3 regions of the Lysinibacillus sp. BNK-21 genome follow, and region 3 is predicted to be linked to each of the others. Evidence: a T-box and tRNA genes for the amino acid it is inferred to sense, from the RefSeq annotation. Region 3 holds a T-box; the other regions hold tRNA genes.
The links. The T-box of region 3 lies ahead of argS (arginine--tRNA ligase). A T-box ahead of a tRNA ligase gene usually reads a tRNA of that ligase, here a tRNA-Arg.
Positions count from the first base shown of each region.

Region 1: it has a tRNA-Arg gene. The T-box ahead of argS (arginine--tRNA ligase) is inferred to sense a tRNA for this amino acid. The anticodon was not compared.
Region 2: it has a tRNA-Arg gene. The T-box ahead of argS (arginine--tRNA ligase) is inferred to sense a tRNA for this amino acid. The anticodon was not compared.

Region 1 covers NZ_JBLQTS010000001.1:4,276,516-4,285,904, forward strand. Annotated here, with positions in the region: gene ACMGGO_RS21445 (nitric oxide synthase oxygenase) at 1-876, opposite strand, end outside; tRNA gene ACMGGO_RS21450 (tRNA-Glu) at 1,447-1,518, opposite strand; tRNA gene ACMGGO_RS21455 (tRNA-Asn) at 1,520-1,596, opposite strand; tRNA gene ACMGGO_RS21460 (tRNA-Ile) at 1,603-1,676, opposite strand; tRNA gene ACMGGO_RS21465 (tRNA-Gly) at 1,681-1,754, opposite strand; tRNA gene ACMGGO_RS21470 (tRNA-Phe) at 1,760-1,835, opposite strand; tRNA gene ACMGGO_RS21475 (tRNA-Ser) at 1,842-1,934, opposite strand; tRNA gene ACMGGO_RS21480 (tRNA-Ala) at 1,948-2,023, opposite strand; tRNA gene ACMGGO_RS21485 (tRNA-Pro) at 2,039-2,115, opposite strand; tRNA gene ACMGGO_RS21490 (tRNA-Arg) at 2,131-2,207, opposite strand; tRNA gene ACMGGO_RS21495 (tRNA-Lys) at 2,226-2,298, opposite strand; tRNA gene ACMGGO_RS21500 (tRNA-Gln) at 2,312-2,386, opposite strand; tRNA gene ACMGGO_RS21505 (tRNA-His) at 2,396-2,471, opposite strand; tRNA gene ACMGGO_RS21510 (tRNA-Trp) at 2,520-2,593, opposite strand; tRNA gene ACMGGO_RS21515 (tRNA-Tyr) at 2,598-2,681, opposite strand; tRNA gene ACMGGO_RS21520 (tRNA-Thr) at 2,689-2,764, opposite strand; tRNA gene ACMGGO_RS21525 (tRNA-Asp) at 2,773-2,848, opposite strand; tRNA gene ACMGGO_RS21530 (tRNA-Val) at 2,853-2,928, opposite strand; rRNA gene rrf (5S ribosomal RNA) at 2,940-3,055, opposite strand; rRNA gene ACMGGO_RS21540 (23S ribosomal RNA) at 3,123-6,050, opposite strand; rRNA gene ACMGGO_RS21545 (16S ribosomal RNA) at 6,232-7,783, opposite strand; gene ACMGGO_RS21550 (IS1182 family transposase) at 8,302-9,389, opposite strand, start outside.
Region 2 covers NZ_JBLQTS010000001.1:887,066-896,454, forward strand. Annotated here, with positions in the region: gene ACMGGO_RS04370 (DMT family transporter) at 1-281, shown strand, start outside; rRNA gene ACMGGO_RS04375 (16S ribosomal RNA) at 551-2,102, shown strand; rRNA gene ACMGGO_RS04380 (23S ribosomal RNA) at 2,284-5,211, shown strand; rRNA gene rrf (5S ribosomal RNA) at 5,322-5,437, shown strand; tRNA gene ACMGGO_RS04390 (tRNA-Val) at 5,448-5,523, shown strand; tRNA gene ACMGGO_RS04395 (tRNA-Thr) at 5,527-5,602, shown strand; tRNA gene ACMGGO_RS04400 (tRNA-Lys) at 5,610-5,685, shown strand; tRNA gene ACMGGO_RS04405 (tRNA-Leu) at 5,703-5,787, shown strand; tRNA gene ACMGGO_RS04410 (tRNA-Gly) at 5,824-5,898, shown strand; tRNA gene ACMGGO_RS04415 (tRNA-Leu) at 5,904-5,992, shown strand; tRNA gene ACMGGO_RS04420 (tRNA-Arg) at 6,001-6,077, shown strand; tRNA gene ACMGGO_RS04425 (tRNA-Pro) at 6,087-6,163, shown strand; tRNA gene ACMGGO_RS04430 (tRNA-Ala) at 6,180-6,255, shown strand; tRNA gene ACMGGO_RS04435 (tRNA-Met) at 6,284-6,357, shown strand; tRNA gene ACMGGO_RS04440 (tRNA-Ile) at 6,365-6,441, shown strand; tRNA gene ACMGGO_RS04445 (tRNA-Ser) at 6,457-6,549, shown strand; tRNA gene ACMGGO_RS04450 (tRNA-Met) at 6,603-6,677, shown strand; tRNA gene ACMGGO_RS04455 (tRNA-Asp) at 6,681-6,756, shown strand; tRNA gene ACMGGO_RS04460 (tRNA-Phe) at 6,816-6,891, shown strand; tRNA gene ACMGGO_RS04465 (tRNA-Gly) at 6,897-6,970, shown strand; tRNA gene ACMGGO_RS04470 (tRNA-Ile) at 6,972-7,048, shown strand; tRNA gene ACMGGO_RS04475 (tRNA-Asn) at 7,053-7,129, shown strand; tRNA gene ACMGGO_RS04480 (tRNA-Ser) at 7,140-7,230, shown strand; tRNA gene ACMGGO_RS04485 (tRNA-Glu) at 7,233-7,304, shown strand; gene ACMGGO_RS04490 (VOC family protein) at 7,364-7,780, opposite strand; gene nadA (quinolinate synthase NadA) at 7,946-9,049, opposite strand; gene nadC (carboxylating nicotinate-nucleotide diphosphorylase) at 9,036-9,389, opposite strand, start outside.
Region 3 covers NZ_JBLQTS010000001.1:2,213,870-2,223,258, forward strand. Annotated here, with positions in the region: gene recQ (DNA helicase RecQ) at 1-626, opposite strand, end outside; gene ACMGGO_RS11230 (TcaA NTF2-like domain-containing protein) at 634-1,737, opposite strand; gene ACMGGO_RS11235 (CynX/NimT family MFS transporter) at 1,992-3,167, opposite strand; gene argS (arginine--tRNA ligase) at 3,298-4,971, opposite strand; T-box leader at 5,016-5,235, opposite strand; gene ACMGGO_RS11245 (FAD-dependent oxidoreductase) at 5,317-7,203, opposite strand; gene ACMGGO_RS11250 (ABC-F family ATP-binding cassette domain-containing protein) at 7,803-9,389, shown strand, end outside.

The sequences.
Region 1 (9,389 bases), 2.1 Mb from region 3:
AGCTGCTGTATGATGATCAACAATGCTCACACCATCTTCTTTAAATGAGTGAAGAACAGCAATATTAAGTTCTACTAAAGCACGATCACGCCAAAGAGACGCATGTTTGGTTGTATCAAGATTAAAAATCTCTGCAATTGCAGGTAACATATTATAACGATCATGATCTGCTAAATTTCGTGCACCAATCTCTGTTCCCATATACCAGCCGTTAAATGGAGCTGCTTGAAAATCAATTCCAGCCATTTGAAAACGCATACTCGAAATAATAGGTACGGCATACCACTTCATTCCTAATTTTTCCATATCATTTGACTCTGGATGACGGATTGAGACCTCTACTATATTTTCTTCAGGAATTACAAACATTTGAGGAGCACGATTATCCACCTGTATAACGAGTGGTAGTACATCAAAATCAGTTCCTTTACCTCTCCATCCTAACGACTCACACACTTTTGTAAATTTAACGGACTGTGAATCTCCAATAATGCCTGCATCTGTTTCATAGCCTGCATAACGAATTAGTTGATGATTCCAAATCCGTACTCTATCTGAAGCAAACACTGTTATAGTTGGACGGATTTTCCCATGATTTGTCGCATAATCAATATGTTCTAGTAATTTTTGAAAAATAGCCTTTTCATCTAAAACATCACGTGCATCTACCACATGCAGTGACTGCCAAAATAGACGTCCAATACACTTATTGCTATTTCGCCATGCCACACGTGCGCCAAAAACTAGCTCCTCTGTTGTTGGGTGATATTCACCTGCATCCTTAACTGCCTGTAATCTATTCTTTAACCAAAGTTCTGATTCATTTTGTTCTGTCTGATATAGACTTAAAAATTGCTGTATCTCCTGTATATTCATATCGATTCCTCCACTTATCCTCATATTAGAGGAACAAAACAACAAGCACCATGAAAATAGTAATTGAAAAAACATACATATTTTATATATGAAATAGTTTGTTCATATTTACTCTATAGACTCTCTTTCGTAAGAGAATGTAAGGGAGAAAGATATTAATTATTATAAAAAGGCTACAGTAGTCATGTAGCCTTTTTCAGGGGGGTGTAGAACAAAGAAATCAATAGAATTTTTGTAAATGGTGAAAAAGCTATACGTTCTGGGCTACTTACTTGCTGCTGTTGCTTCGCTTTCGCATAGAGCAGAACCAGTTTCACAAATTCTCTGGCCAGGATTTCGCCTGTATCGCTATACTAGAGAAGTCAAGCAGCCTTCACAAAAGTATTGACCATGGAAGTGTACGTGGTAAGTGAAACGGCTTATAGGAGCCCATAGTAAGATGCTAGGGGAATTAAATTCAGTCCCTCACCTTGCAAATAGGCCTTTTTCTGCTATTGCATTATCTTTTATCGTTTAAAGAACAGGAGAATAGAAAAAAGCATGTAACACACATCTGTGCTACATGCTTGATGACCCGTACGGGATTCGAACCCGTGTTACCGCCGTGAAAGGGCGGTGTCTTAACCACTTGACCAACGGGCCGTGGCTCCGAAGGCAGGACTCGAACCTGCGACAACCTGATTAACAGTCAGGTGCTACTACCAACTGAGCTACTTCGGAATAATATGGGCCTAAATGGACTCGAACCATCGACCTCACGCTTATCAGGCGTGCGCTCTAACCAGCTGAGCTATAGGCCCATTTTGGAGCGGGTGATGAGAATCGAACTCACGACATCAGCTTGGAAGGCTGAGGTTTTACCATTAAACTACACCCGCAATAATGGTGGGTCAGGACGGAATCGAACCGCCGACACTTAGAGCTTCAATCTAATGCTCTACCAACTGAGCTACTGACCCGAAAAATGGAGGAGGTAGAGGGATTCGAACCCCCGCGCGGTGTTACCCGCCTGTCGGTTTTCAAGACCGATCCCTTCAGCCAGACTTGGGTATACCTCCAAAAATATTACAATGGTGGAGCCTAGCGGGATCGAACCGCTGACCTCCTGCGTGCAAGGCAGGCGCTCTCCCAGCTGAGCTAAGGCCCCATTTATCATGAAAGATGGTCGGAATGACAGGATTCGAACCTACGACCCCTTGGTCCCAAACCAAGTGCTCTACCAAGCTGAGCTACATTCCGTAAACATGATTTTATTGGCGCGCCCGACAGGAGTCGAACCCATAACCTTCTGATCCGTAGTCAGACGCTCTATCCAATTGAGCTACGGGCGCATGTTAATTAAAAAATGATGAGCCATGAAGGACTCGAACCTTCGACCCTCTGATTAAAAGTCAGATGCTCTACCAACTGAGCTAATGGCTCGTGAAATTAAAAATGGCTGGGGTACTAGGATTCGAACCTAGGCATGACGGAATCAAAATCCGTTGCCTTACCGCTTGGCTATACCCCAATTTTAAAATGGGGCGACTGATGGGAATCGAACCCACGAATGTCGGAACCACAATCCGATGCGTTAACCACTTCGCCACAATCGCCACTATATAGATTATATTAGCTGTATTATGAACGAGTACCTCAATACCTGGCAGGGGCAGTAGGAATCGAACCCACACCAAAGGTTTTGGAGACCTCTATTCTACCGTTGAACTATGCCCCTAAAATGGTGGAGGGGGACGGATTCGAACCGCCGAACCCTAAGGAGCGGATTTACAGTCCGCCGCGTTTAGCCACTTCGCTACCCCTCCAAGGGAATGGTGCCGGCGATAGGAGTCGAACCCACGACCTACTGATTACAAGTCAGTTGCTCTACCAACTGAGCTACACCGGCAATAATAATGGCGGTCCCGACCGGGATCGAACCGGCGATCTCCTGCGTGACAGGCAGGCATGTTAACCGCTACACCACGGGACCAAAATGGTGGAGGATGACGGGCTCGAACCGCCGACCCCCTGCTTGTAAGGCAGGTGCTCTCCCAGCTGAGCTAATCCTCCACAAAAAATAAGCGAAGCGACGTCCTACTCTCACAGGGGGAAGCCCCCAACTACCATCGGCGCTAAAGAGCTTAACTTCCGTGTTCGGTATGGGAACGGGTGTGACCTCTTTGCCATCATCACTTCACTTATTCAGCTGAAAGACTTATTCTTTCAAAACTAGATAAACGATACATTGAAAGTTTCAAACTTTTTTGGTTAAGTCCTCGATCGATTAGTATTCGTCAGCTCCATGTGTCACCACACTTCCACCTCGAACCTATCTACCTCATCGTCTTTGAGGGATCTTACTTACTTGCGTAATGGGAAATCTCATCTTGAGGGGGGCTTCATGCTTAGATGCTTTCAGCACTTATCCCGTCCACACATAGCTACCCAGCGATGCCTTTGGCAAGACAACTGGTACACCAGCGGTGTGTCCATCCCGGTCCTCTCGTACTAAGGACAGCTCCTCTCAAATTTCCTACGCCCACGACGGATAGGGACCGAACTGTCTCACGACGTTCTGAACCCAGCTCGCGTACCGCTTTAATGGGCGAACAGCCCAACCCTTGGGACCGACTACAGCCCCAGGATGCGATGAGCCGACATCGAGGTGCCAAACCTCCCCGTCGATGTGGACTCTTGGGGGAGATAAGCCTGTTATCCCCGGGGTAGCTTTTATCCGTTGAGCGATGGCCCTTCCATGCGGAACCACCGGATCACTAAGCCCGTCTTTCGACCCTGCTCGACTTGTAGGTCTCGCAGTCAAGCTCCCTTGTGCCTTTACACTCTACGAATGATTTCCAACCATTCTGAGGGAACCTTTGGGCGCCTCCGTTACCTTTTAGGAGGCGACCGCCCCAGTCAAACTGTCCGCCTGACACTGTCTCCTGCCCCGCTAAGGGGCATGGGTTAGAATTTCAATACAACCAGGGTAGTATCCCACCGACGCCTCCTTCGAAGCTGGCGCTCCGAGATCTCTGGCTCCTACCTATCCTGTACAAGTTGTACCAAAATTCAATATCAGGCTACAGTAAAGCTCCACGGGGTCTTTCCGTCCTGTCGCGGGTAACCTGCATCTTCACAGGTACTATAATTTCACCGAGTCTCTCGTTGAGACAGTGCCCAGATCGTTACGCCTTTCGTGCGGGTCGGAACTTACCCGACAAGGAATTTCGCTACCTTAGGACCGTTATAGTTACGGCCGCCGTTTACTGGGGCTTCAATTCGCAGCTTCGCTTGCGCTAACCACTCCTCTTAACCTTCCAGCACCGGGCAGGCGTCAGCCCCTATACGTCACCTTACGGTTTTGCAGAGACCTGTGTTTTTGCTAAACAGTCGCCTGGGCCTATTCACTGCGGCTCTCATGCGCTTGCACGCTCAAGAGCACCCCTTCTCCCGAAGTTACGGGGTCATTTTGCCGAGTTCCTTAACGAGAGTTCTCTCGCACACCTTAGGATTCTCTCCTCGACTACCTGTGTCGGTTTGCGGTACGGGCACCTCTCACCTCGATAGAGGCTTTTCTTGGCAGTGTGAAATCAGGAACTTCGTCCATACGGACTCGCCATCACAGCTCAACGTTACAGTGTGCGGATTTGCCTACACACACGCCTTACTGCTTGGACGCGCACAACCAACGGCGCGCTTACCCTATCCTACTGCGTCCCCCCATTTCTCAAACGGTGAGGAGGTGGTACAGGAATATCAACCTGTTGTCCATCGCCTACGCCTATCGGCCTCGGCTTAGGTCCCGACTAACCCTGAGCGGACGAGCCTTCCTCAGGAAACCTTAGTCATACGGTGGACGGGATTCTCACCCGTCTTTCGCTACTCATACCGGCATTCTCACTTCTAAGCGCTCCACCAGTCCTTCCGATCTGACTTCAACGCACTTAGAACGCTCTCCTACCACTGACATCGTAGATGTCAATCCACAGCTTCGGTGAATCGTTTAGCCCCGATACATTTTCGGCGCAGCGTCACTCGACCAGTGAGCTATTACGCACTCTTTAAATGATGGCTGCTTCTAAGCCAACATCCTGGTTGTCTGTGCAACGCCACATCCTTTTCCACTTAACGATTACTTTGGGACCTTAGCTGGTGGTCTGGGCTGTTTCCCTTTTGACTACGGATCTTATCACTCGCAGTCTGACTCCCGTGTATAAATATCTGGCATTCGGAGTTTGTCTGAATTCGGTAAACCGGGATGGCCCCCTAGTCCAAACAGTGCTCTACCTCCAGTATTCTCATCACGAGGCTAGCCCTAAAGCTATTTCGGAGAGAACCAGCTATCTCCAAGTTCGATTGGAATTTCTCCGCTACCCACACCTCATCCCCGCACTTTTCAACGTGCGTGGGTTCGGGCCTCCAGTAAGTGTTACCTCACCTTCACCCTGGACATGGGTAGATCACCTGGTTTCGGGTCTACGACCACGTACTACTTCGCCCTATTCAGACTCGCTTTCGCTGCGGCTCCGCCTTCTAAAGCTTAACCTTGCACGTAATCGTAACTCGCCGGTTCATTCTACAAAAGGCACGCTATCACCCATTAACGGGCTCTAACTACTTGTAGGCACACGGTTTCAGGATCTCTTTCACTCCCCTTCCGGGGTGCTTTTCACCTTTCCCTCACGGTACTGGTTCACTATCGGTCACTAGGTAGTATTTAGCCTTGGGAGATGGTCCTCCCGGATTCCGACGGAATTTCACGTGTTCCGCCGTACTCAGGATCCACTCAGGAGAGAACGAACTTTCGACTACAGGGCTTTTACCTGCTCTGGCGGACCTTTCCAAGTCGCTTCATCTAACTCGCTCTTTTGTAACTCCGTATAGAGTGTCCTACAACCCCAAGAGGCAAGCCTCTTGGTTTGGGCTCTTCCCGTTTCGCTCGCCGCTACTCAGGGAATCGATTTTTCTTTCTCTTCCTCCAGGTACTTAGATGTTTCAGTTCCCTGGGTCTGCCTTCAAGACGCTATGTATTCACGTCAAGATACTACGCGATTAAACGTAGTGGGTTCCCCCATTCGGAAATCTCCGGATCAAAGCTCACTTACAGCTCCCCGAAGCATATCGGTGTTAGTGCCGTCCTTCTTCGGCTCCTAGTGCCAAGGCATTCGCCGTGCGCCCTTAATAACTTAACCAAGTTATTAAGCCTATAAAAAACTTAAAAAATAAATGTGTTTGTTACAATTTCAATGTCGTTTTATCCAGTTTTCAAAGAACAAGTTTTGAAGTGTTTCATTCAGATAGAATGAACCTTCAAAACTGAACGCAAAACGTAATCTTACAAACCCAAGGTTTGTATTCCGAAATAATCCTTAGAAAGGAGGTGATCCAGCCGCACCTTCCGATACGGCTACCTTGTTACGACTTCACCCCAATCATCTATCCCACCTTCGGCGGCTGGCTCCAAAAGGTTACCTCACCGACTTCGGGTGTTACAAACTCTCGTGGTGTGACGGGCGGTGTGTACAAGGCCCGGGAACGTATTCACCGCGGCATGCTGATCCGCGATTACTAGCGATTCCGGCTTCATGTAGGCGAGTTGCAGCCTACAATCCGAACTGAGAACGACTTTATCGGATTAGCTCCCTCTCGCGAGTTGGCAACCGTTTGTATCGTCCATTGTAGCACGTGTGTAGCCCAGGTCATAAGGGGCATGATGATTTGACGTCATCCCCACCTTCCTCCGGTTTGTCACCGGCAGTCACCTTAGAGTGCCCAACTAAATGATGGCAACTAAGATCAAGGGTTGCGCTCGTTGCGGGACTTAACCCAACATCTCACGACACGAGCTGACGACAACCATGCACCACCTGTCACCGTTGCCCCCGAAGGGGAAACTATATCTCTACAGTGGTCAACGGGATGTCAAGACCTGGTAAGGTTCTTCGCGTTGCTTCGAATTAAACCACATGCTCCACCGCTTGTGCGGGCCCCCGTCAATTCCTTTGAGTTTCAGTCTTGCGACCGTACTCCCCAGGCGGAGTGCTTAATGCGTTAGCTGCAGCACTAAGGGGCGGAAACCCCCTAACACTTAGCACTCATCGTTTACGGCGTGGACTACCAGGGTATCTAATCCTGTTTGCTCCCCACGCTTTCGCGCCTCAGCGTCAGTTACAGACCAGAAAGTCGCCTTCGCCACTGGTGTTCCTCCAAATCTCTACGCATTTCACCGCTACACTTGGAATTCCACTTTCCTCTTCTGCACTCAAGTCCCCCAGTTTCCAATGACCCTCCACGGTTGAGCCGTGGGCTTTCACATCAGACTTAAAGGACCGCCTGCGCGCGCTTTACGCCCAATAATTCCGGACAACGCTTGCCACCTACGTATTACCGCGGCTGCTGGCACGTAGTTAGCCGTGGCTTTCTAATAAGGTACCGTCAAGGTACAGCCAGTTACTACTGTACTTGTTCTTCCCTTACAACAGAGTTTTACGATCCGAAAACCTTCTTCACTCACGCGGCGTTGCTCCATCAGGCTTTCGCCCATTGTGGAAGATTCCCTACTGCTGCCTCCCGTAGGAGTCTGGGCCGTGTCTCAGTCCCAGTGTGGCCGATCACCCTCTCAGGTCGGCTACGCATCGTCGCCTTGGTGAGCCGTTACCTCACCAACTAGCTAATGCGCCGCGGGCCCATCCTATAGCGACAGCCGAAACCGTCTTTCAGTCTTTCACCATGAAGCAAAAGAGATTATTCGGTATTAGCCCCGGTTTCCCGGAGTTATCCCAAACTATAGGGTAGGTTGCCCACGTGTTACTCACCCGTCCGCCGCTAACGTCAAAGGAGCAAGCTCCTTTTCTGTTCGCTCGACTTGCATGTATTAGGCACGCCGCCAGCGTTCGTCCTGAGCCAGGATCAAACTCTCCATAAAAGAAATTTGATTAGCTCAAATTGTTTTGCTGGCATCATGTTTGATGTCCAAAATTGTGTTTCGTTCACTAGCAAAACTAGCTACTTAAAACTTTATTGATTACGTTTTGCTTGTTCAGTTTTCAAGGTTCATGTTTTGCTTTATTTTAGCGTGTCACCCTGGCGACTTGTATAATACTACACCCTTATTTTTAAAAGGTCAACACTTTTTAATAAAAAACTTTATTTTTTTATTACCAAAGTAAAACTTCATATATTAATAACTAACAAATCTATTCACAAGCTAGTTCAATATTAGACCATGAACTAGAAAATAATTTTATCATAATTTCCTACAAAAAAATAATAGATCTTTAAAAAAACAAAAAACTCGGTAAAGAAACCGAGTTTCAGACTGTAGACAAAAGCCATCGAGAGGTTCACTCTCGATGGGCTTTTGTCATTTTTCTTCCTATTTTATCTTTAACATTTGATAATATACTACCAAATTCAACATACTCTTCGAGCATAGCTACCTTCTTAAGCTGCCTGCCACGTCCAAGTAGCCAGTTTCTTTAAATTCATGGCAGCAAAAGTAAGCATCGCCTGCATGGACAATTTTTTTAGACCTCTTAAGGTTGTCCATCGCATACCATGCTTTTCTTTTGCATCCGCAAATACACGCTCAATCGTTTCTTTGCGCTTTGCATAAATCTGTTTGATGTCATAGGAATGGCGTAAATGTTCAGCTTCCTCCACATACGACTCCCAAATATGGCGTTGAATGAGTTTTTGATGATGCTTACTTTCTGTACATTGGGAAAGGCTTGGACACTTCGCACAAATCAAAGGATTCGATTTATATTGCCGATATCCTTCTTTCGTCGTTGTTGCATACTTCAATATCTGCCCTTGTGGGCAAAGATAACAATTATAGTGCTCATCATATATATACTCATGCTTTCGGAAGAATCCATCTTTCGTTTTAGGACGTGTATAAGGAAGAACAGGCAACATTTGATTCTCTAATAAAAAATTCGTAATCGCTGGTGTTTTATAGGCTGCATCTGCCGCAACAGCTAATGGTTTTTGAACGTTTTCAATGACTTTTTCCACAAGTGGCTGTAATACATGACTATCGTGCACATTTCCCGGAGTTACAATGGCACCCAAGACAAAGCCCTTTTCATCTGTCGCTGCATGAAAAGAATACGCAAACTGCTTCGTACGTTCATCCTTCACGTAATAGCCACTTTCAGGATCTGTCGTGCTTTCCTTTATTTCTTTCCATTCTTCCTTTTCAAACTTCTCCGGGGGAAAGGGCTTTTTTCCGTGTTCCTCACGATCAATATTTAACTCTAATTGAAGTTTCTCTTCATAAGCCCGTGTTTCTTTTCGCACAACTTTTTTATCATACTTTCGTTTATTCGCACTCGCTTTCACATGCGTAGAATCGATAAATAAATGGTCTGCATGGAGGAGTCCTTGATGCATAATCTCTTTTAATATACGATAGAATATCTGCTCAAATATATCAGTGTCTTGAAAGCGACGGACATAATTTTTACCGAAGGTAGAGAAATGCGGGACTTCTGTATGGAAGCCAAACCCTAAAAACCAACGATACG
Region 2 (9,389 bases), 1.3 Mb from region 3:
CATATTCTTCGATGGATTGGTTATGGTTTATCTTATTAGCGTTAATACCAAATTTACTTGGTCATACTTTGTTTAATTGGTCAATTAAATATGTTAGTACGAATGTTGTTTCAATTGCTATATTATTTGAGCCTGTAGGAGCTGCTCTTTTAGCTTTGGTGATATTTAAAGAGTATTTAATCATGACACAAATCATCGGTGGATTGATTGTATTAGCAGGAATTCTATTGTTTGTAATAGATATTAAAAAGATTTTTAATTTTTTTAAGAAAAATGCTTGATTTTTAAAATGCTATATTATATATTATTACTTGTCCTTAACAAGAAGGAACGCTTGAAAATAAAGTTTTGAAAAGTTGTTGACTTTTAGTTGGGAATGAGATAAGATAATAAAGTCGCTGAAAACGACTTAAATAAAATGAACCTTGAAAACTGAACAAGCAAAACGTAATCAATAAAGTTTTAAGTAGCTAGTTTTGCTAGTGAATAAAACACAATTTTGGACATCAAACATGATGCCAGCAAAACAATTTGAGCTAATCAAATTTCTTTTATGGAGAGTTTGATCCTGGCTCAGGACGAACGCTGGCGGCGTGCCTAATACATGCAAGTCGAGCGAACAGAAAAGGAGCTTGCTCCTTTGACGTTAGCGGCGGACGGGTGAGTAACACGTGGGCAACCTACCCTATAGTTTGGGATAACTCCGGGAAACCGGGGCTAATACCGAATAATCTCTTTTGCTTCATGGTGAAAGACTGAAAGACGGTTTCGGCTGTCGCTATAGGATGGGCCCGCGGCGCATTAGCTAGTTGGTGAGGTAACGGCTCACCAAGGCGACGATGCGTAGCCGACCTGAGAGGGTGATCGGCCACACTGGGACTGAGACACGGCCCAGACTCCTACGGGAGGCAGCAGTAGGGAATCTTCCACAATGGGCGAAAGCCTGATGGAGCAACGCCGCGTGAGTGAAGAAGGTTTTCGGATCGTAAAACTCTGTTGTAAGGGAAGAACAAGTACAGTAGTAACTGGCTGTACCTTGACGGTACCTTATTAGAAAGCCACGGCTAACTACGTGCCAGCAGCCGCGGTAATACGTAGGTGGCAAGCGTTGTCCGGAATTATTGGGCGTAAAGCGCGCGCAGGCGGTCCTTTAAGTCTGATGTGAAAGCCCACGGCTCAACCGTGGAGGGTCATTGGAAACTGGGGGACTTGAGTGCAGAAGAGGAAAGTGGAATTCCAAGTGTAGCGGTGAAATGCGTAGAGATTTGGAGGAACACCAGTGGCGAAGGCGACTTTCTGGTCTGTAACTGACGCTGAGGCGCGAAAGCGTGGGGAGCAAACAGGATTAGATACCCTGGTAGTCCACGCCGTAAACGATGAGTGCTAAGTGTTAGGGGGTTTCCGCCCCTTAGTGCTGCAGCTAACGCATTAAGCACTCCGCCTGGGGAGTACGGTCGCAAGACTGAAACTCAAAGGAATTGACGGGGGCCCGCACAAGCGGTGGAGCATGTGGTTTAATTCGAAGCAACGCGAAGAACCTTACCAGGTCTTGACATCCCGTTGACCACTGTAGAGATATAGTTTCCCCTTCGGGGGCAACGGTGACAGGTGGTGCATGGTTGTCGTCAGCTCGTGTCGTGAGATGTTGGGTTAAGTCCCGCAACGAGCGCAACCCTTGATCTTAGTTGCCATCATTTAGTTGGGCACTCTAAGGTGACTGCCGGTGACAAACCGGAGGAAGGTGGGGATGACGTCAAATCATCATGCCCCTTATGACCTGGGCTACACACGTGCTACAATGGACGATACAAACGGTTGCCAACTCGCGAGAGGGAGCTAATCCGATAAAGTCGTTCTCAGTTCGGATTGTAGGCTGCAACTCGCCTACATGAAGCCGGAATCGCTAGTAATCGCGGATCAGCATGCCGCGGTGAATACGTTCCCGGGCCTTGTACACACCGCCCGTCACACCACGAGAGTTTGTAACACCCGAAGTCGGTGAGGTAACCTTTTGGAGCCAGCCGCCGAAGGTGGGATAGATGATTGGGGTGAAGTCGTAACAAGGTAGCCGTATCGGAAGGTGCGGCTGGATCACCTCCTTTCTAAGGATTATTTCGGAATACAAACCTTGGGTTTGTAAGATTACGTTTTGCGTTCAGTTTTGAAGGTTCATTCTTCTGAATGAAACACTTCAAAACTTGTTCTTTGAAAACTGGATAAAACGACATTGAAATTGTAACAAACACATTTATTTTTTTAAGTTTTTTATAGGCTTAATAACTTGGTTAAGTTATTAAGGGCGCACGGCGAATGCCTTGGCACTAGGAGCCGAAGAAGGACGGCACTAACACCGATATGCTTCGGGGAGCTGTAAGTGAGCTTTGATCCGGAGATTTCCGAATGGGGGAACCCACTACGTTTAATCGCGTAGTATCTTGACGTGAATACATAGCGTCTTGAAGGCAGACCCAGGGAACTGAAACATCTAAGTACCTGGAGGAAGAGAAAGAAAAATCGATTCCCTGAGTAGCGGCGAGCGAAACGGGAAGAGCCCAAACCAAGAGGCTTGCCTCTTGGGGTTGTAGGACACTCTATACGGAGTTACAAAAGAGCGAGTTAGATGAAGCGACTTGGAAAGGTCCGCCAGAGCAGGTAAAAGCCCTGTAGTCGAAAGTTCGTTCTCTCCTGAGTGGATCCTGAGTACGGCGGAACACGTGAAATTCCGTCGGAATCCGGGAGGACCATCTCCCAAGGCTAAATACTACCTAGTGACCGATAGTGAACCAGTACCGTGAGGGAAAGGTGAAAAGCACCCCGGAAGGGGAGTGAAAGAGATCCTGAAACCGTGTGCCTACAAGTAGTTAGAGCCCGTTAATGGGTGATAGCGTGCCTTTTGTAGAATGAACCGGCGAGTTACGATTACGTGCAAGGTTAAGCTTTAGAAGGCGGAGCCGCAGCGAAAGCGAGTCTGAATAGGGCGAAATAGTACGTGGTCGTAGACCCGAAACCAGGTGATCTACCCATGTCCAGGGTGAAGGTGAGGTAACACTTACTGGAGGCCCGAACCCACGCACGTTGAAAAGTGCGGGGATGAGGTGTGGGTAGCGGAGAAATTCCAATCGAACTTGGAGATAGCTGGTTCTCTCCGAAATAGCTTTAGGGCTAGCCTCGTGATGAGAATACTGGAGGTAGAGCACTGTTTGGACTAGGGGGCCATCCCGGTTTACCGAATTCAGACAAACTCCGAATGCCAGATATTTATACACGGGAGTCAGACTGCGAGTGATAAGATCCGTAGTCAAAAGGGAAACAGCCCAGACCACCAGCTAAGGTCCCAAAGTAATCGTTAAGTGGAAAAGGATGTGGCGTTGCACAGACAACCAGGATGTTGGCTTAGAAGCAGCCATCATTTAAAGAGTGCGTAATAGCTCACTGGTCGAGTGACGCTGCGCCGAAAATGTATCGGGGCTAAACGATTCACCGAAGCTGTGGATTGACATCTACGATGTCAGTGGTAGGAGAGCGTTCTAAGTGCGTTGAAGTCAGATCGGAAGGACTGGTGGAGCGCTTAGAAGTGAGAATGCCGGTATGAGTAGCGAAAGACGGGTGAGAATCCCGTCCACCGTATGACTAAGGTTTCCTGAGGAAGGCTCGTCCGCTCAGGGTTAGTCGGGACCTAAGCCGAGGCCGATAGGCGTAGGCGATGGACAACAGGTTGATATTCCTGTACCACCTCCTCACCGTTTGAGAAATGGGGGGACGCAGTAGGATAGGGTAAGCGCGCCGTTGGTTGTGCGCGTCCAAGCAGTAAGGCGTGTGTGTAGGCAAATCCGCACACTGTAACGTTGAGCTGTGATGGCGAGTCCGTATGGACGAAGTTCCTGATTTCACACTGCCAAGAAAAGCCTCTATCGAGGTGAGAGGTGCCCGTACCGCAAACCGACACAGGTAGTCGAGGAGAGAATCCTAAGGTGTGCGAGAGAACTCTCGTTAAGGAACTCGGCAAAATGACCCCGTAACTTCGGGAGAAGGGGTGCTCTTGAGCGTGCAAGCGCATGAGAGCCGCAGTGAATAGGCCCAGGCGACTGTTTAGCAAAAACACAGGTCTCTGCAAAACCGTAAGGTGACGTATAGGGGCTGACGCCTGCCCGGTGCTGGAAGGTTAAGAGGAGTGGTTAGCGCAAGCGAAGCTGCGAATTGAAGCCCCAGTAAACGGCGGCCGTAACTATAACGGTCCTAAGGTAGCGAAATTCCTTGTCGGGTAAGTTCCGACCCGCACGAAAGGCGTAACGATCTGGGCACTGTCTCAACGAGAGACTCGGTGAAATTATAGTACCTGTGAAGATGCAGGTTACCCGCGACAGGACGGAAAGACCCCGTGGAGCTTTACTGTAGCCTGATATTGAATTTTGGTACAACTTGTACAGGATAGGTAGGAGCCAGAGATCTCGGAGCGCCAGCTTCGAAGGAGGCGTCGGTGGGATACTACCCTGGTTGTATTGAAATTCTAACCCATGCCCCTTAGCGGGGCAGGAGACAGTGTCAGGCGGACAGTTTGACTGGGGCGGTCGCCTCCTAAAAGGTAACGGAGGCGCCCAAAGGTTCCCTCAGAATGGTTGGAAATCATTCGTAGAGTGTAAAGGCACAAGGGAGCTTGACTGCGAGACCTACAAGTCGAGCAGGGTCGAAAGACGGGCTTAGTGATCCGGTGGTTCCGCATGGAAGGGCCATCGCTCAACGGATAAAAGCTACCCCGGGGATAACAGGCTTATCTCCCCCAAGAGTCCACATCGACGGGGAGGTTTGGCACCTCGATGTCGGCTCATCGCATCCTGGGGCTGTAGTCGGTCCCAAGGGTTGGGCTGTTCGCCCATTAAAGCGGTACGCGAGCTGGGTTCAGAACGTCGTGAGACAGTTCGGTCCCTATCCGTCGTGGGCGTAGGAAATTTGAGAGGAGCTGTCCTTAGTACGAGAGGACCGGGATGGACACACCGCTGGTGTACCAGTTGTCTTGCCAAAGGCATCGCTGGGTAGCTATGTGTGGACGGGATAAGTGCTGAAAGCATCTAAGCATGAAGCCCCCCTCAAGATGAGATTTCCCATTACGCAAGTAAGTAAGATCCCTCAAAGACGATGAGGTAGATAGGTTCGAGGTGGAAGTGTGGTGACACATGGAGCTGACGAATACTAATCGATCGAGGACTTAACCAAAACGTTTGAAACATTCAATGCACCGTTTATCCAGTTTTGAAAGAGCAAATCTTTCTAAAAAGAGAGCTTCTAGATACAGCAGTACGCCGTGTATGGAAGGTCGACCATAGTCTAGTGATGATGGCAAAGAGGTCACACCCGTTCCCATACCGAACACGGAAGTTAAGCTCTTTAGCGCCGATGGTAGTTGGGGGCTTCCCCCTGTGAGAGTAGGACGTCGCTAGGCATAATACCCAGGAGGATTAGCTCAGCTGGGAGAGCATCTGCCTTACAAGCAGAGGGTCGGCGGTTCGAGCCCGTCATCCTCCACCATATGCCGGTTTAGCTCAGCAGGTAGAGCAACTGACTTGTAATCAGTAGGTCGTGGGTTCGATTCCTATAGCCGGCACCATTTTTTCGAGCCATTAGCTCAGTTGGTAGAGCATCTGACTTTTAATCAGAGGGTCGAAGGTTCGAGTCCTTCATGGCTCACCATTTATAAATAATAATAAGCGGGTGTGGCGGAATTGGCAGACGCACTAGACTTAGGATCTAGCGCCGCAAGGCGTGGGGGTTCGACTCCCTTCACCCGCACCATTATTTTCATTGCCAGATAAAAAAGCTTATGCACATGCGGAAGTAGTTCAGTGGTAGAACACCACCTTGCCAAGGTGGGGGTCGCGAGTTCGAACCTCGTCTTCCGCTCCAAATGTGCCGGGGTGGCGGAACTGGCAGACGCACAGGACTTAAAATCCTGCGGTAGGTGACTACCGTACCGGTTCGATTCCGGTCCTCGGCACCATTTTAAATGCGCCCGTAGCTCAATTGGATAGAGCGTCTGACTACGGATCAGAAGGTTATGGGTTCGACTCCTGTCGGGCGCGCCAAAAGAACAACGGGAAGTAGCTCAGCTTGGTAGAGCACTTGGTTTGGGACCAAGGGGTCGCAGGTTCGAATCCTGTCTTCCCGACCATTTCCAAAAAGATTATGGGGCCTTAGCTCAGCTGGGAGAGCGCCTGCCTTGCACGCAGGAGGTCAGCGGTTCGATCCCGCTAGGCTCCACCATAAGTAAATTAACCAGTATAAAGATCCTGGCGGCGTAGCTCAGCTGGCTAGAGCGTACGGTTCATACCCGTAAGGTCGGGGGTTCGATCCCCTCTGCCGCCATCTTAAAGGACCTTTAGCTCAGTTGGTTAGAGCAGACGGCTCATAACCGTCCGGTCGCAGGTTCGAGTCCTGCAAGGTCCACCATTTATATATTGTAACGGAGGTATACCCAAGTCTGGCTGAAGGGATCGGTCTTGAAAACCGACAGGCGGGTAACACCGCGCGGGGGTTCGAATCCCTCTACCTCCTCCAGTTTTAAATTTTTATAAATGGTGCTTTAAAAACTCGAAACAACATAAAATTATCGCGGGGTGGAGCAGTGGTAGCTCGTCGGGCTCATAACCCGAAGGTCGTTGGTTCAAATCCGGCCCCCGCAACCAAAAGGTCCCGTGGTGTAGCGGTTAACATGCCTGCCTGTCACGCAGGAGATCGCCGGTTCGATCCCGGTCGGGACCGCCATTTTTAAAGATAAAAGTCATGAGAAGCAAAAGAGTGAGCAAGCTTAGCATGGACGAAATGGGTCAGTAGCTCAGTTGGTAGAGCATTAGATTGAAGCTCTAAGTGTCGGCGGTTCGATTCCGTCCTGACCCACCATTTATGCGGGTGTAGTTTAATGGTAAAACCTCAGCCTTCCAAGCTGATGTCGTGGGTTCGATTCCCATCACCCGCTCCAAGGGCCTATAGCTCAGCTGGTTAGAGCGCACGCCTGATAAGCGTGAGGTCGATGGTTCGAGTCCATTTAGGCCCACCATTATTCCGAAGTAGCTCAGTTGGTAGTAGCACCTGACTGTTAATCAGGTTGTCGCAGGTTCGAGTCCTGCCTTCGGAGCCATTTTTATTTTGGGGAAGTACTCAAGAGGCTGAAGAGGCGCCCCTGCTAAGGGTGTAGGTCGGGTAACCGGCGCGAGGGTTCAAATCCCTCCTTCTCCGCCATGGGCCCGTTGGTCAAGTGGTTAAGACACCGCCCTTTCACGGCGGTAACACGGGTTCGAATCCCGTACGGGTCATACTAGAAACAGTAGATGCAATTGCATCTACTGTTTTTTGATATTCATAGATACAAAATTTACTCTTGATTCAATGCATTTTCATCCATATAAACTACTTCCCAGATATGCCCATCTACATCTTGAAAACCCCAACCATACATAAATCCGTGATCTTGTGGTTCACTATAAGGTTTACCACCAGAGGCAAGAGCCTTATTCACTAATTGATCTACTTGTTCACGATTTTCAGCAGAAAGACATAAGATTGCTTCTGCAGAAGTAGTAGTATCTGTAACTTCTTTCTTACTAAATCCTTTAAATCGTTCTTCAACCATTATTAATACGAAGATATTTTCACTAATAATCATTGAGGCTGTTGTTTCATCACTGAATTGTTGATTGAACTCAAAACCTAATTCCTTAAAAAAACTGATAGATTTGTTTAGATCTTGTACTGGTAAATTGATAAAGATATTTTTCGATTGAAAAGCCATTTAGTATCACCTCCAAATTGACAGTATCATGGAGCATAAAGTCGTGTCAATTATAGCAAAGCGGGGCGCAAATGGAAGCCATTAGCACTATTAGAAGTAGGCGTTATGTCAACAAAAACAGAAAGGTTATATCTTCAACCTTTCTGTTTAAAAAGTTTTAACTATTTATCCTCTGGCTAGCATTCTTTCAAGTGAACTAAGTGCTTCAGCGGTAGTATGTTCATCTACTTGTATACGGTTATGAGGTTGACCTTGCTCAATACTTTCTAAGCTCCATAACAAATGTGGAAGGTCAATTCGATTCATTGTTAAACAAGGACAAAAGTTTTCGTTTAAGGAGACAATATGTTTATCAGGATGCTGCTTAATAATGCGATTGACAAGGTTCATTTCTGTTCCAATTGCCCATGCAGATCCGCTTGGAGCTCGATTGATTGTATCAATAATGTATTTTGTGGAGCCTGCATCATCAGCCGCTGCAACCACTTCACGGCTGCACTCAGGGTGAACAATTATCCTCATAGTCGGGTGTTCTTTGCGAATAACCTCTGTATGTTGAACAGTAAAACCTTCGTGCACAGAGCAGTGACCCTTCCAAAGAATAACCTGGATATTTTCAAGTGGCTCTTTTGTTTCGAGCAAGTTCTTATGTGGATTCCAAACAGCCATATTTTCAAGAGGTATACCTAAATCATAGGCAGTATTTCTTCCTAAATGTTGGTCAGGTAAAAAGAAGATACGCTGTTTTTGGGTAAAAGCCCATTGAACAAGTTCCTTTGCATTCGATGAAGTGACACAAGCACCACCATGTCTTCCAGTAAAGGCTTTAATAGCCGCAGTTGAGTTAACATAGGTTAGAGGAATAATCGTATCACCAAAGAGTTCTTGAAGAATTGGCCATGCTTGTTCAGTTTGATAAATATCAGCCATATCAGCCATTGAACAACCAGCGCGCATATCTGGTAAATAGACATGTTGCTGTTTCGTTGTCAGCATATCAGCAGTTTCTGCCATAAAATGTACACCGCAAAATACGATGTGTTCAGCTTCCTTATTTGCTGCAGATAATTGAGCTAACTGTAAAGAATCCCCAGTTGAATCTGCAAATTGAATGACTTCATCTTTTTGATAATGGTGGCCAGGAATAAATAATTTAGAACCTAATTTTTTCTTTATTGATAAAATACGAGATTCCATTTCCTTTACAGATAGTGCCCGATAATGCTCTGGGAGTAATGTCGTCTGTTGTAATAAACTAGTGATGGACAAGGGAATGATCTCCTTTCATTTGAACGAGTGCACTAATATCAAAAGCTTTAACTGAATGTGTTAAGGAGCCAAGTGAAATCCATTGAATACCCGTTTGGGCATAAGCCTTTAAATTTTCAAGTGTGATGCCCCCAGATGCTTCAGTCGCAATAGTGGGAGGAACAATGGGAAGCCATGCACGGATTTCTTCTGGGCTACGGTTATCAAACATAATAATATCTGCTCCTGCGTTGATAGCTTCTTCTAATTGTTCTTTTGATTCAATTTCAACTTCAATTTTTACGGTATGACCGACTTTCGCTCTAGCGGTCTGAACTGCCTTTGTAATGCTACCAGCAAA
Region 3 (9,389 bases):
ACCGAAAGTGCCAAATTCTCACGTGAAAAGCCTGTCATGACTGTTGCCTGCTCATCAATCTCTAACAATTGACGAATATCATCACAAACCGTTGGCGTTGCAGTAGCTGTCAGTGCTAAAACAGTGGGTTTTTGGGGCCATAGCGTAAAAAGCTTGTGGATCGAACGATAGCTTGGTCTAAAATCATGCCCCCATTGCGATATACAATGAGCCTCGTCAATCGCAAGTAATGGGACAGATAAATACGACAATGCTTGAAGAAACGTAGTACTTTCCAGTCGTTCAGGTGCAATATAGAGGAGCTTTAAATAACCCGCACTAGCAAGCTGCATGGTTTCATCCACTTCCTGTGCCGTCAGCGTACTATTAATATAGGCTGCTGGAATATTTGCTGTACGTAAAGCCTCCACCTGATCTTGCATCAGTGAAATCAGTGGCGAAATCACGATGGTTAACCCCTCAAGCATTAGCGCTGGAATTTGATAGCAAATGGATTTCCCTCCACCTGTTGGCATGACACAAAGACTTGACTGCCCTCGTAATGTTTGTTCAATAATCTGGGCTTGTCCTTGCCGAAAGGTATCATAGCCAAAATGATGCTGTAGCATTTGTCTAGCTTGCTCCATGCAAAATTCACTCCTTGTTTGTGAGACCAAGTAGCTTGTACTCGCCCTGTTCATTTTTTTCTAACTCATACAACATGTTGGAGTAGGCAAGTGCCTCCTGTCCAGCAACATTCGTCAGGATATATTCCGTTTTAGCCTGTACGATAAGACGCTGTCCCTCTACACGAATTGCCTGAATATCCGTGTTTGAGAAATGAATTTTGGCTTGCTTGGAAGCATAATAGGCAACCATACTAGCCAAGGTTTCCTGTATAGCCTCTGTCCCGACAATCGGTTTCAAAACACTTGCATCCTGGGTTGTCACAGCCCCCTTTAAATACTTGTGAAACGTATCTAAAAATAGCATAATTTCATCGGTATTATACGCAAATATATTTTCTCCATATTGTTCGATTGCTTGCTGTACAGCTTCTTTATCCCCTTGTTCAATATAGGGGTATAAGTTTTTCGATTGGGAAAGTCGTACACTGGCTGTCATGCCCTCCTCAATCCATTCATCGATGGATGCTTGGAATTCCTTTATAGGCAATATGTATGGCTGCGACGCTCCTTGCTGTTGTCGATTAAAATATAATCCGACAATGGCTCCGTTTTCAGCCTCCATGACAGGGCTTCCTAAAGGTATCGATTGTTCCGCTTTTATATAATAAGCCGCTACTTTATCTTGGTATTTTTGAATCGTATAGGGTAAGCCATTCACATAAACAGCTAGCTGATTTAGCTCACCTTCATATAAATTAGGCACTTGCACATCCGCTTGATAGGTTACTCGTAGCAGGGCCATATTATAGGCTGTTGACATGACATGAATAGTCGCTGCTACCAGCTTGTCCTGACCAAATTGAACGAGGGCAGTTGGTTTGGAAGCCACTAGTGCGCCATTCGTTAAAATATACAGTTGATCATCCTGCTGCCTGATAATAATGCCTGCTCCAACACCATACTCTCCAATTACTTTGACCTCTGGGACAATTTTTTCCTGTTGCTTCGTCACAGCTCCCTCTGTTTCCACCTCTGCCTTTTTATTTTGAAACCATCCTGTCCCTATTTGACTGTCACAGCCTGCTACCAGAAAAGCTGCCGCTCCTAAAATGAGCACTTTTTTATACATACCTTCACCAAAACTTTCTATTCTACATTCTCTCTTCTCTATCATAATCAAGGACTAGTAATGTTTCAAGTTTACATAATATTATTATTGGAAAATTAATATTAGAAAAATGCAGCAACTTCCCTAAAGTCATTTCTTTCTACCCATTAATATTGATGGAAGACAAAATTTGCTGTGAGGATGGAAGGATATTATACCCTCAAAATAATTTTCACATAAAAAGACATGTGCAACCTGACACATGTCTCTTACAATCATTTTTTTCTTAATAGTCCTGTCGTTACTAGAATGCCGAGCATTAATAATACAAAGATCAGATACGTCCATGTATGGTTGCCCGTTAGGTCATAGCACACGCCTATTAGAATGGGGATAATGGCACTTACCATAAAGCCACCTGCCAGCACCATAGATGACCAACTAGTGGCCTCCTGATCATTTTTGGCTTCATCAAGAGGCAACAGTAGTCCTATTGGAAATAGCCCGCTTAGCACAATACCAATTAATAAAACAGCCAGCCATAGGTAAATACCCGCTGTCAGCCAGAGTAGCATAAATCCAATCATGCCGACAAAGCTAAACACTAGTAGCCAGGCCATTCGACTTGGCCATTTTTCCATGAGAATTGGTACCGCCATATTCCCTATCATTTGTACAATAGACATAATTGTTAGCATGGCACTGGATGCCTCTAATGACAGGCCTTTATCCTGCAATAGCGGCGTAAGCCATGACATGATTGAGAAAAAGAGTGATGTTTGTAAACCAAAGTACAGTAAAATTACCCAGGCACGTCTAGATGTCCACGGATTACGGACTTCTTTTGACGTAGTTACTTGTTGGAGCTGCTCGTTGTGTTCGGATGGAATTGCCGCTAGCCAGATAACGAGCGCAACTATAGCAAGGATTGACCACATACCAAGGGCGATTGTCCAGCTATTACTGAAACTCTGATAAAAAGTCACGGTTAAGGCTGCACTTAAAGTAGCCCCTACGCCTATACCGAATGAATAGATACCGACTACTGTCGTAAAGCGTTCTGGAAACTTTTTCTTAATATAAGCATTTAGGATAGGACCAATCATTGCAATCGCTAAGCCTGCCGCAAAGCTTGTCACGATGAGCAAGAGATAGCTTGCTTGGAAAAAGCGTAGCCCATTCGCGACGACAAGGATGGCCACTAAAAGGGTGATAGCTGATTTCGTGCCCATTTTTCGCTGAAGCGGGACAGCCAAAGGTGCGAATAATCCCATACAAAAAACGGGGATAGCTGTGAGAAAGCTCATGCTTGTATTCGAGACATGTAAGGATGTCATGAGGACATTAAAAAGCGGTCCTATTCCCGTGACAGCTGGCCTCATATTAAGAGCCACAAAAAATATACTAATGACCACGAAGGTGAGTGATAATGTCCAATGTTTTTTAGCCAATTGTTTGATCCCCTCTGTTATTACGCAGCCTTCATTTATGAAAAGCTTGCATGGATTCCTCTATCCTTTTATCATGTTTTCGATGGTTGGTCAATGATTGGACAGTTTACCTTTACATGGCTAAGGCTTCTTACATATTTTCAGGTGATTCAATACCTAATAAGGCTAATGACTCTTTTAAAACAATAGCAACACTCTGACATAATGCAAGACGGGATGCTTGCTGTTCATCTTCTGCTAATATTTTGTACTGTGCATAATATTTATTAAATAAACGTGCCAGTTGTAAGGCATATTTCGCTATTTGGGACGGATCAGCCTGCTCAAAAGCCATAGCTACCGTTTTAGGAAACTGTTCTAGTAATAAAATAATCGGCCAAGCCTGCTCTCCTAAAGATTTGAATAGCATATCTTGAGTCGGAGCTTTCTTTTTATCTAAAATAGAGCAAATACGTGCATATGTATACTGTACATATGGCCCTGTTTCGCCTTCAAAATTCATCATTTGCTCGATTGAAAATTCAATATCGTTGAGACGATGGGATTTTAAATCATTAAAAATTACCGCTCCAACCCCCACTTGCTTTGCGACTTGCTCTTTGTTAGGTAGAGAAGGGTTTTTCTGCTCCATATTACGCTGTGCAGTCGTTATAGCTTCTGCTAGTACATCTGCTAATAACACCACTTTGCCTTTACGCGTCGACATTTTTTTGCCATCCTTCAGCATCATGCCAAATGACACATGTTGCAGAATCTTTGCCCAAGGATAGCCCATTTTTTCGATGACCTGAAAAAGTTGTTTAAAGTGGAGGGACTGCTCATTGCCAACAACGTAGAACATCTTTTGGGGCTGGTAGTGCTGTTGGCGATACAGGGCTGCTGCTAAATCACGCGTCGCATAAAGCGTGGCTCCATCCGTTTTCGTTATTAAACATGGAGGCATCTCCTCCATCTCCACAACATACGCACCTTCTGATTCCACAAGGAGCCCTTTTTCTTTTAATTCTGTTACAACGGACGGCATTTTGTCATTGTAAAAGGCTTCACCTATAAAGGCATCAAAATGAATTCCTAATAGCTCATATATTGTTTGAAATTCTATGAATGACACATCACGGAACCATTGCCATAATGCCTGCGCCTCTTCATTACCGTCCTCCAATGCTTTAAAGGCGGCACGAGCCTGTTCATTGAGCGTTTGGTCTTGCTCGGCCTCTTCATGAAACTTCACATAAATCTTTAATAACTCCTCTATTGGTGACGCTGAAATAGCTTGTTTATCACCCCAAAGCTGATAAGCAACAATAAGCTTGCCAAATTGTGTACCCCAGTCCCCTAAATGATTGATACGAATGGCTTGATAGCCATTTTTTTCTGCAATATTTGCTAAGGCATTACCGATGACCGTTGAACGTAAATGTCCCATCGAGAAAGGCTTGGCGATATTAGGAGAGGAAAAATCCAAGACGACCGTTCCCATCTTTGTTGGCGTAGTACCATATTGTTGCTTGTCGCGCAGAATCTTGCGTAACACCTGTTGCGTCACCTTTTGTTGATCAAGAAAAATATTGACATAGCCACCAACAGCTTGCACACGCTCGATACTGTCATGATTTAATTGACTTGCTATCTGTGCTGCGATACTTTGCGGTGATTTTTTCAACACTTTTGCTAGAGTAAAGCATGGAAAGGCTACGTCCCCTCGCTCCAAGCTTTTGGGTTTTTCTAATAATGACAATATGTCCTCTCCTATTATTTGCTGCTTTAATGTGACTGCTATACTGTCGGCGATTTGTTGATTCATTTTGCTCCTCCTCCTGTTCAAATAAAAAAGCCCTCGCCTCTATAATTAGAGACGAGAGCATGATAATCCCGTGGTACCACTCTAGTTGCCATGTAACATGACCACTTTCCATTGTTAACGAGGTGACGCCCCGCTATTCTCTACTATTTGTTCGAGAATCTTCTCCAAAGTGCGCTTCATTCATGGTTCCTGCATTAGGCTCCCACCGTCCCTAACTCGCTAGCCAGTCATTCCATCAATTACTCTCTTTTTCATCGAATTTTTTTATGATTTTGACATATATTACAGGACTTTCTAATTGGCGTCAACCCTTTTTTACGTTGCCGTTTCAGCAAAAAACGCTCCTCACAAGGAGGAACGTTTTTTTTCTACATAATGAATCACATCAGCCATAATCGCATACATCTCTTTTAATTTTAATTTCTTATTATCAGAGACTTTCTTCGCTACTTTCTCCGTGACAATTCCTTTTTCTACCAATGTATCCCAACTAGTCGCATTGGATTCACCGATGAGGACGTCAGCCAAATATTGAGCTAACTCATCTCGCTCAATAGCTTCATCGCCTTGATTATAAACTTTATTGATGACAATTTCGAGCTGGTCCTTCATTCCTGCTGCACTTTCTCCACCAGCACGTAGCATGCTCTCTTTTAACATTTTAGCAAACTTTATTTTCGTCGCCTTACTGTCTACTTTTAGGTCATTATCATAGCCGCCCACAACAAGGCCGTAATTAATGAGGGTTTGAATGGCTTCATCATACCATTCTCCTTGATATGGATACTCAATTGAAAATGAATCAACATAGGCACCTTGTTTAGCTAATTGCTTTCGTAATGTAGCGATTAATGATTTATCCTTACTCATGTCTCTAAAGGTTACATCGTGCTTCTGTACAAGAGCAGCCGCAGTCCCAGCCGCTTCACCTGTCACCATCCCTGTTGGAACAATACGTGCACTACCAGCTGCAAGTGATGAATAACCAGCAGAGCGTCCGACAACCATTAAGCCATCAATATCCTTCGGTACTAACGACCGGAAAGGAATAGCATATTGCTTTGGTGCAGCGATCACATAGCCATAATCATGAGGCGTTTGCGCTTGCACATCGACTGGATAAGAAGCAATGCCAATGCTATCCCACTGATCACTATTTTTCCACAGGTCTGCCATTGGTAATTGATACTCTGCCCAAATATGTCTCGTTTCTCGGACGTAGAGTTCTTCTGGATAGCTGACAATTTCAGCCTTTTCAAACCCTGGGAAGTTTGTTTGTAAATATTTTAGAATGTGTAACGTTTCTTTCTTCCCAGCAACAATCGCCGCTTGTTTTGAGGATTCATTCAAGCCATCAATACCAAAAATCTGTAAGGCATTGATGAAATATTCATCATCTACACGAGCTAAATTTAACCCTCGTAATCTTGTACCCTCTTGTAATGGCTTGTATTCATCATGTAGCTTTGTAAAGCCCCACATCACCGTATGATTTAAATTAGCACCGCCAAATACACCGGAATTAGCCGCTTTTTTGACTTCATCCCAATTGACATTTTTTAAATGTAGCATTAAAGTCACAGCCATACGCTTATCCTTTATGCCAATATCTTCTCCGCCCACAAAGAAAGGAACGCCCGACAAGGCAGCAAAATCAGCATCCTGTGTAGCATCTATGAATGATTTCCCCGTCACAACATATGTACCGTACTCATTTTTTAATTCCACAGACGTTAATTGTTGTTGTTTGACATTTGCTTTCACAACCTCGGTTTGCACGGATAACGTTAAGTTGGGCTCTTCATCGATTAGCTTTTTAAAGGCTGCCTTAGCACCTACAATGCCAAAAGCGTCATTCCCTCTAACAAGCTCATGCCATTCCTTAAATATTCCCTCACTAATCGAATTGTTATGGCCATCACGAGGAATGTCGAGGAAATTCAGCATACCATATGTAAATAATCCACCTAACTCTTGTCGTTTTTCGACCAGCAATGTTTTCGCACCATTTCGAGCAGCAGCCACAGCCGCAGCCACTCCCTCTGGCTCACCACCGATGACAATAACATCATATTCTTCCTCTATATGTTCAATTGGTTCTGGCTTTTTATACTCATCTACTAATTTATTGTATGCCATAGAGTTTGTTATTTCTTTAATAAAATAGTAGCTACCAAACCCAACTAAAACTACTATTACACAAGTGGCTGTCCATAATAAGCCCTTACCCATAATATACCTCCAATTGTTAAAATTTCCATCGATGTGTTTATTTAATCATCATTCCCGCCACAAGGGCTGAATGTCCTAGTTGAACGCAGGCATAGCATATCATTACCACAAACGAATAATTCTTTAGCTTACAGCATTCTTATATGAAATTATCATCAAGATAAATGAATGAAATCATTTATGAGGATTGTGATGTTTTTAGTCTAACTTTAGCAACATCTATCTAGTATAAATGAAAGAGCCACGAATAGCTGGCATTCAAAACGGGGATGGGCTTGTGGGCACCAGTGATGATTTACTTGATATATAAACAGTCAGAATCATTTTAGACGAAACCTTTGTGAATAAGCAACTAAAATCCCCGTGGTAAATGATGTCATTTTTCTATTCTTTTTCAAAAATAGTTAATCACACTACAATATAGACGCCTCACTCTCAAAGAAAGTTACACCAAATTTAAATTTTTATTGTATCTTTATTCAGTTTATGTTTAACAAAAAATGTGGAAAGAACGCCAAACCTTGATTTAATAATGTTTATAGACTATGGAACATATTTCATGCTATACTAGAGCCATTGTGAAAAAAGGAGGAACTTGCATGATTCAAGTTAGTAATGTAGGTCTTCGCTATGGCGATCGTAAACTATTTGAAGACGTAAATATAAAATTCACACCAGGCAATTGCTACGGTTTAATTGGGGCAAATGGTGCTGGTAAATCAACATTTTTAAAAATCCTTTCTGGTGAAATTGAAGCGCAGGAAGGAAATGTATCGATGGGTAAGGACGAACGTTTATCTGTCCTGAAACAAAACCACTTCGAATATGATGAGCATACAGTGCTCGACACAGTTATTATGGGGAATAAACGCCTATATGACGTGAAAACAGAAAAAGATGCTATCTATGCAAAGGAAGATTTCTCAGATGAGGATGGCATGCGTGCTGCAGAGTTAGAAGGTGAATTTGCAGAGCTAAACGGTTGGGAAGCTGATTCAGAAGCGGCTACACTATTAAACGGTTTAGGTATCTCCGATGATCTTCATTACATGCTAATGGGCGATCTTGAAGGTTCTGACAAAGTTAAAGTATTACTGGCACAGGCACTGTTTGGTCAGCCTGATGTACTATTACTCGATGAGCCTACCAACCACCTTGACTTAAAGGCAATTCAGTGGCTGGAAGAGTTCCTGATTAACTTTGAGAATACAGTTATTGTTGTATCCCATGACCGTCACTTCTTAAATAAAGTATGTACACATATTGCGGATTTGGACTTCTCTAAAATCCAATTATATGTAGGGAACTATGATTTCTGGTATGAATCTTCTCAATTAGCGCAAAAAATGGCACAAGACCAAAATGCGAAAAAAGAAGAGAAAATTAAAGAATTACAAGCGTTTATCGCACGTTTCTCTGCCAATGCTTCTAAATCGAAGCAAGCAACATCTCGTAAAAAAATGCTTGATAAAATTGAGCTTGATGATATTAAGCCATCAAGCCGTAAATATCCATTCATCAACTTCCAAATCGGGCGTGAAATTGGTAACGATGTCCTAACAGTAGACGGTCTAACAGCAAGTCATGAAGGCGAAACGCTATTCAAGGACATGCGCTTCTCGATGAACAAAGAAGATAAAATTGTTTTACTTGGTAGCCCAATGGCGAAAACAGCACTTCTTGATATTTTAATGGAAGAAAAAGAAGCGGATGCTGGCACATTTAAATGGGGGGTAACGACATCTCAAAGCTACTTCGAAAACGATCATGACAAGTACTTCGAAGGTTCTGAAAAAACATTAGTAGAATGGTTACGTCAATATTCTCCAGACGATGAAACAGAAAGCTTCCTTCGTGGTTTCCTAGGACGTATGCTGTTCTCTGGTGAAGAAGTGAAGAAATCCCCTGCTGTTCTTTCTGGGGGCGAAAAGGTACGTTGTATGCTATCGAAAATGATGCTTGCGACAGCAAATGTTATTTTATTAGATGAACCTACGAACCACCTTGACCTTGAATCTATTCAAGCATTGAACGAAGGCTTAATTCGTTTCAAAGGCGCAATGATTTTCACATCACATGACCATCAGTTCATCCAAACAATTGCTAACCGTGTCATCGAAATCCGTGAAGACGGCTCTATTTTAGATAAGCAGTTAACATATGATGAATTCCTAGAGTGGAAAGAT